Regions from separate parts of the Embleya sp. NPDC008237 genome, predicted to be linked through region 1. Evidence: riboswitches for the same ligand, from Rfam matches in the RefSeq annotation. Region 1 holds a riboswitch; the other holds the start of a gene.

Region 1 (3,407 bases):
CAGGAAAGCCGTATTTCAATTCGTCAGGAAAGCGACCTTCCGCACATAACGGGTGTGATCCCGACCACGGGTTTACCGACGCGTCGCCGCCAAAGCCGGGAAATGGACCCGGTTAAACACGTGTAACGATCACCCTCTCCGGGTGACGAAGAAATCCGCCGCCCGGTGCTCCGGGCGGCGGATTTCTCGGTTCCGTTTCGTGCCCGAGTCGATGAAGATCGGGACCGTCGGCCTATCGCGTCAGCAACCGCCCGCGACCGCCGGGATGATCGAAACGGTGCCCTTGTCGGGGGTGGCCGTGGCGAGACCGTCCGCGAAGCGCACGTCCTCGTCGTCCACGTACAGATTCACAAAGCGACGCAGCTTGCCCTCGTCGTCGAGGATGCGCGCGCGAATTCCGGTGTGATCCTTTTCCAAGGCATCCAGGACCTCGGCGAGGGTCGTCCCCTCGACGGACACCTCGGCCGCCCCGCCCGTGTAGGTGCGCAGGATCGTCGGGATGCGAACGGAGACGCTCATGCCAGGCCGGCCTTTCGGAAGGAATCCAGAGTGGGTCGAATGGTCGCGGTGGCGCCGGTGGTCGGCGTGACCGCGTCCAACGTCTTGAGGCCGTCACCCGTGTTGAGCACGACCGTCTCGGCGTCCGGGTCCAGCGCGCCGGACGCGAGCAGTTTGCGCAGGCAGCCGACGGTCACGCCGCCGGCGGTCTCGCCGAAGATGCCCTCGGTGCGGGCCAGCAGCTTCATCGCCTCGACCACCTCGGCGTCGGTCACGTCCTCCACCGCGCCGCCGGTGCGCTTGCACACGTCCAGCACGTACGGGCCGTCGGCCGGGTTGCCGATCGCGAGCGACTTGGCGATCGTGTCCGGTCGCACCGGGCGGATCACGTCCTGGCCGGCCTTCCACGCCGCCGCAACCGGGGAGCACCCGGTGGCCTGCGCGCCGAAGATCTTGTACGGGGTGTCCTCGACCAGGCCCAGTGCGATCAGCTCGCGGAAACCCTTGTCGATCTTGGTCAGCTGCGAACCGGACGCGATCGGGATGACGATCTGCTCGGGCAGCCGCCAGCCGAGCTGTTCGGCGATCTCGTAGGCCAGCGTCTTGGAACCCTCGCCGTAGTACGGCCGCAGGTTCACGTTGACGAAGCCCCAGTCCTCGCCGGCCGGGTCGCCGATCAACTCCGAGCAGAACCGGTTGACCTCGTCGTAGGTGCCCTCGATGGCGACCAGCTCGCCGCCGTAGACGGCCGCCGTGACGACCTTGCCGGCCTCCAGGTCGGCCGGGATGAACACGCAGCTGCGCAGGCCCGCCCGAGCGGCGGCGGCGCCCACCGCGCCGGCCAGGTTGCCGGTGGAGGAGCAGGAGAGGGTGGTGAAGCCGAAGGTGCGTGCGGCCTCGACGGCGATCGCGACCACGCGGTCCTTGAAGGAGTGCGTCGGGTTGCCCGAGTCGTCCTTGACGTGCAGCTTCGCGATGCCCAGCTCGCGGCCCAGGTTCTCGGCCCGGACGAGCTTGGTGAAACCGGGGTTCAGGTTGGGCCGGGACGCGACGTCCGCGGCGACCGGCAGGAGCGGTGCATAGCGCCAGATGTTCTGCGGGCCGGCCTCGATCTGCTCTCGCGTGACGGTGCCGAAGTCGTAGGCGACCTCGAGCGGGCCGAAACAGGACTCGCAGGCGTACTTCGGGCCGAGTTCGGTGCGTTCGCCGCACTCGCGACACGACAGCGCGACGGCCGGACCGAAGGCGGTGGAGGTGGCGCTGGTGGAGCGGGTGGCGGTGGGTGTCGCCATGGCGAGGGCCTTTCTGTCCTCATCTTTACCCGTGGGGTCCCACGGGCCGGACTTGGCACCTGTCCGATCCGCCGGTGCTCGCTCGCGCCGAAAGCGCGTCACGAGGAATGACGATCGGATGGTTGCCGGGGCTTCAACGGGCCGTTCCCTCTGCCCCTCTGGATGAGCTGCTATGGCGGTGGACACACCCGTCGCCGGGTGGCCGGTCCGCGTTTGTCCGGCTCGACGTGCGATCGTCGTATCCGGTGACGACGACTGTAACCGAACCGGTGCCGCGTCGATCATCCGGTCCACCTCGCGAGACGATAAAGGGTGACCGCGACCGAGGCCGGAACACCGGCGACGACAGGGGATTTCGAACGTGCAGCCCGAGGTGAGCGCCTGGCTTCGACGACGGTCCTCCGTCGCCGCGGACTGGCCCGTCGACAAGCTTCTTGACGCCAAACGCGACACCCGGGTCAGCGTCGTCCTGCCCGCGTTGAACGAGGCGGCGACCGTCGGGGACATCGTCAAGGTGATCCGGACCGAGCTGATCGAGCGCGCGCCGCTGGTGGACGAGCTCGTGGTGGTCGACTCCGGATCCACCGACGACACCGCCGGGGTCGCCGCCGACGCGGGCGCGCGGGTCGTGCACCGCGACGACATCCTGCCCACGCTGGCGGCCGTACGCGGCAAGGGCGAGGTGTTGTGGCGCTCGCTCCTGGTCACCGACGGCGACATCGTGGCGTTCGTGGACGCCGACCTGAAGGACTTCTCGGCGGACTTCGTCACCGGGATCCTGGGCCCGCTGCTGACCGACTCCACGGTTCGACTGGTCAAGGCCATGTACGACCGGCCGCTGGAGATCGGCGACACGATCGTGCCCGCGGGCGGCGGCCGGGTCACCGAGTTGGTCGCCCGCCCCCTGCTCAACCTGCACTGGCCGGAACTGGCCGGTTTCGTCCAGCCGCTCGGCGGCGAGTACGCGGCCCGGCGCTCGCTCCTGGAACAGCTGCCCTTCCCGTGCGGCTACGGCGTCGAGACCGCGATGCTCGTGGACACCCTGCGCCTGGCCGGTCTGGACGCGATGGCCCAGGTGGACGTGGGCGTGCGCCGGCACAGCCACCAGGACGAGGCCGGCCTCGGCCGGATGGCGGCGGAGATACTCCAGGCCGTGGAGCGCCGACTGCGCCGCGGCCCCACGGGCGCGCACCCGGTCGAGCTCAGCACCGCGCTGACCCAGTTCGAGCGGGACGAGGACGGCTTCCGGCTGCGCACGCACGACGTCGCGGCCCGAGAGCGGCCGCCGATGGCGACCGTGCCCGAGTACCGTGCGCGGACCCGCCTGGTCGGGCGCTGACGGTCGTCCCGGTCGGGCGCCGGACGGCTGTTTCGCGCCATCGTCGTGGGCGAGGCGGGCCCGGTGCGGGCGCGCCGGCTCAGCCGCCCAGGACCGCGGCGACCCGACGGGCGGATTCGTCCTCGTTCGCCCGCACCCGTGCCAGCGCCGCCGCCTCGCGTTCGATCGCCTGCCGCTGGTAGGCCACGTCGACCGCGTACCAGGTGCCCGCCACGTTGTGCTCTGTCCGGCAGGCCACCGTCGCGCTCGCCGCGGCGATCTCGCGCGCACTCGGCGCG
Region 2 (3,407 bases), on a different contig from region 1:
AGGGCGTGAGCGAGGTCTACTCGGTGACCGGTGAGTTCGACCTGATCGCCATGGTGCGCGTCCGCGCCCACGACGACCTGGCCGACGTCATCCCGGGCCGCCTCAACAAGGTCCCCGGCGTGGAAGCCACCACGACCCACATCGCCTTCCGCACCTACTCCCACCACGACCTCGAAGCGGCCTTCGCCATCGGCCTGGAGTAACCCCTCAGCCCTGCCGGACCTCCAACCCCCGGCAGGGCCACCCCTCCACCAAGCCACTCGAGGACCCCCCGGCCAAGCCCACCCGGACCGGCCCCAAGCACCACGGCTACACCCCCACCCGAGCAACCCACCTCAGCCCGTCCGGCGCTTGGGGACACCCCCCAGCAGGGCCGCCCCCAGCCGGCCCGGGCCCATGCACCGCAACACCCCACCCGGGCAACCCAAACCAGCCCGTCCGGCGCTTGAGGACACCCTTGGCAAGGCCGCCCCCAGCCGGCCCGGGCCCATGCACCGCAACACCCCACCTGGGCAACCCAAACCAGCCCGTCCGGCGCTTGAGGACACCCCCGGCCGGCAAGGCCAAAAAACCCTACGCCGCAGGCAATTCCCGCACGCCCCGCGGATCCGCATCCGGAACGCACCGGCCCCCATCGACCGTGTAGCTCCACACCGCCCCGCGCTCCACCAACTCCCGCACCGCCGCCGCAAAGCGGTCCAGGTGCTCCACGGGCGTCCCCACTCCGAAGCTGACCCGGATCGCGTTGAGGTTCTGCTCACCCTCGGGCGCGTCCGGGGATCCACACTCGGTCGGCTGATCGGCCCGCCCGCCCAACAGGTGCCGCACCAGCGGATGAGCGCAGAACAACCCGTCCCGCACCCCGATCCCGTACTCCGCCGACAACACCGCGGCGAACCGCGAACTGTTCCACCCCTCGACCACGAACGAGAGCACCCCCACTCGCGCCGACTCCGGCCCGAACAGCTCCAGCGTCCGCACCGCCGGAATCTGCGCCAACTTCGCCCGAAGGCGCGTCAGCAGCGCCTCCTCGCGCGCGACCAGCGCCGCCGGCCCCGCCTCGGTGATCGCCCGGCACGCGGACGCCAACGCATAGGCACCGATCACATTCGGCGACCCCGCCTCGTGCCGAGCCGCACCGCCGTGCCACTCCACGTGGTCCCGGCTGACCGTCTTGCTCGCCCCGCCCCCGGCCAAGTACGGCTCGGCCGCGTCCAGCCAGTCGCCCCGCCCCGCCAACACGCCCGAGCCGAACGGCGCGTACAGCTTGTGCGCCGACAGCGCGATCCAGTCCACGTCCAGGTCGGCCACCGACACCGGGTGATGCGGCGCCAGTTGCGCCGCGTCCAGCACGATCCGCGCGCCGTGCCGATGCGCGACCTCGGCCAGCTCGGCGACCGGGAAGAGCTCGCCGGTCACGTTCGAGGCTCCGGTCACGCACACCAGCCGAGGCCCGTCGCCGGACCCGGCGAGTGCGGCCTCCAGCGTCGCGACCGCCTGCTCCGGCGATCCGGGCGCGGCCAGTTGGGTCACCCCCGCATGCCGCCGCCACGGCAACAGCGCCGCGTGGTGTTCGGTCTCGAAGACGAACACCCGGGTACCGCGCGGCAGTACGGACGCGAGCAGGTTGAGCGAGTCCGTGGTCCCGCGGGTGAACAGCAGCGTGTCGTCGGTCCGCAGACCCAGGAAGCTCGCGACCGTGGCCCGGCTCTGCTCGTACAGGTCGGTGGACAGCTGGGACAGGTAACCGGCGCCCCGGTGCACGCTGCCGTAGTAGGGCAGATACGCGGACACGTCGTCCCACACCCGCTGCAGACACGGCGCACTCGCCCCGTAGTCGAGCGCGGCGTATTCGACCTCCCCGCCGGTCACCAGCGGAACGAGCACGTCCCGCCCGACCACGGGCAGCGGGGCGGCGATGGCGACGTCACAGTCGAGGGCGGTGGTGGAAGCGGTGTCAACGGTCATGGCGAAACTCCTCGGCAGGCACGGAACATCGACGCGGATGTCGATTGATCGACATCCAAACGCACCGAATGATCCGCTGGTGAAATGTGGTCTCGTAAGCCGCGGCTACGGGCGGCCCGGGGCGACGCGCGAGGACTCAGCGCGTACGGAATAGGGCGATTCGCCCGTTTCGAGAAAGAGATTTCACGCCATCACATGCTCCCCAGGTACAGGACCCCCGGGTCACATGGAGCATCGACTGCCGTCATGCAAGGGGTCCGCGCTTGCCAGGGCGCCTTACGACGCCTGACCGTGTCATCACCCGGGGCACCCCACCGCGGAGCGAGGGTTGCCGGACAGCAAGCCGGGGCTTTCCACTGTCACTCGTGACCTGAGCAGAATTATTACCGGATGGAACGTCACGCGCAACGACCACCCCACGGTTCCCACATCCTGGACGGCCCGACCGGCAGTACCGGCCCGACCGGCACGGGCAAGCCCACCCGGCAACAACCAGCGGCAACCCACACGACCGACACAGACGGCACCACGCCGCGCGGGTCGAGCACGACGGCCCGACCCGCCGGCGCAAGAGCCCGACTACCCCCGCGCGAACGAACGCGTCGTGGCCACCCACCGATCGAGCGCGGCCTGCGCGGCCCCGGAGTCGATGGCGTCCGCGGCCCGATCGATGCCGGCCGCCAACTGTTGGGTCAGTGACCCTTCACCCGAGCCCAGCGCGGCCAGCGCCGCGGCCGAGTTCAACAGCACCGCGTCCCGCACGGCGCCCTTCTCCCCCGCGAGGAGCCTGCGGGCGACCTCCGCGTTGAACGCCGCGTCACCACCGCGCAGCGACTCGATCCCGTTCAGCGCGATCCCCAGGTCGCGCGGATCCACCCGGTCCTCGCGCACGTCGCCGTCCCGCACGATCCACACCTGCGACGTGGTGGTGACGGTCAACTCGTCCAGCCCGTCGTCGCCGCGGAACACCAGCGCGGTCGCCCCGCGGTCGGCCAGCACACCGGCCACGATCGGCGCCATCCGCAGGTCCGCGACCCCGATCGCGTGGAACCGCACCCGGGCCGGATTGGTCAACGGCCCGAGGAAGTTGAACGTGGTCGGCACGCCCAGCTCACGGCGCGCCTGCGCGGCATGCCGCAGCGACGGGTGGAAGTGCTGTGCGAAGCACAGCGTGATGCCCGCCTCCTCGGCCGTGCGGGCCACCTGCTCCGGAGTCAGATCCAGCACCACGCCGAGCGCTTCGAGTACATCCGCGGCCCCACTCGCCGAGGACGCCGCCCGGTTGCCGTGCTTGACCACCGTCTCGCCCGTGCCCGCGACCACGATCGCGGACATCGTCGAGATGTTCACGGTCCGGGCCAGGTCCCCACCGGTGCCGACGATGTCGACGGTGCGGCCGGGCACGTCGATGGTCGACGCGTGCGCGTACATCGCCTGCA

What was found. A riboswitch is a leader RNA that binds a small molecule or an ion and turns the genes downstream of it on or off. The one in region 1 is predicted to bind S-adenosylmethionine.
Region 2: linked by a shared signal. The riboswitch ahead of ACFZBU_RS08320 (aminotransferase class V-fold PLP-dependent enzyme) and the one ahead of thrC (threonine synthase) in region 1 are both predicted to bind S-adenosylmethionine.

Annotation. Positions count from the first base shown of each region.
Region 1 covers NZ_JBIBGL010000012.1:13,302-16,708, forward strand. Annotated here, with positions in the region: gene ACFZBU_RS28780 (MoaD/ThiS family protein) at 241-519, opposite strand; gene thrC (threonine synthase) at 516-1,790, opposite strand; SAM riboswitch class I at 1,807-1,959, opposite strand; gene ACFZBU_RS28790 (glucosyl-3-phosphoglycerate synthase) at 2,152-3,129, shown strand; gene ACFZBU_RS28795 (hypothetical protein) at 3,209-3,407, opposite strand, start outside.
Region 2 covers NZ_JBIBGL010000003.1:301,960-305,366, forward strand. Annotated here, with positions in the region: gene ACFZBU_RS08315 (Lrp/AsnC ligand binding domain-containing protein) at 1-203, shown strand, start outside; gene ACFZBU_RS08320 (aminotransferase class V-fold PLP-dependent enzyme) at 574-1,968, opposite strand; SAM riboswitch class IV at 2,223-2,339, opposite strand; gene trpD (anthranilate phosphoribosyltransferase) at 2,548-3,407, opposite strand, start outside.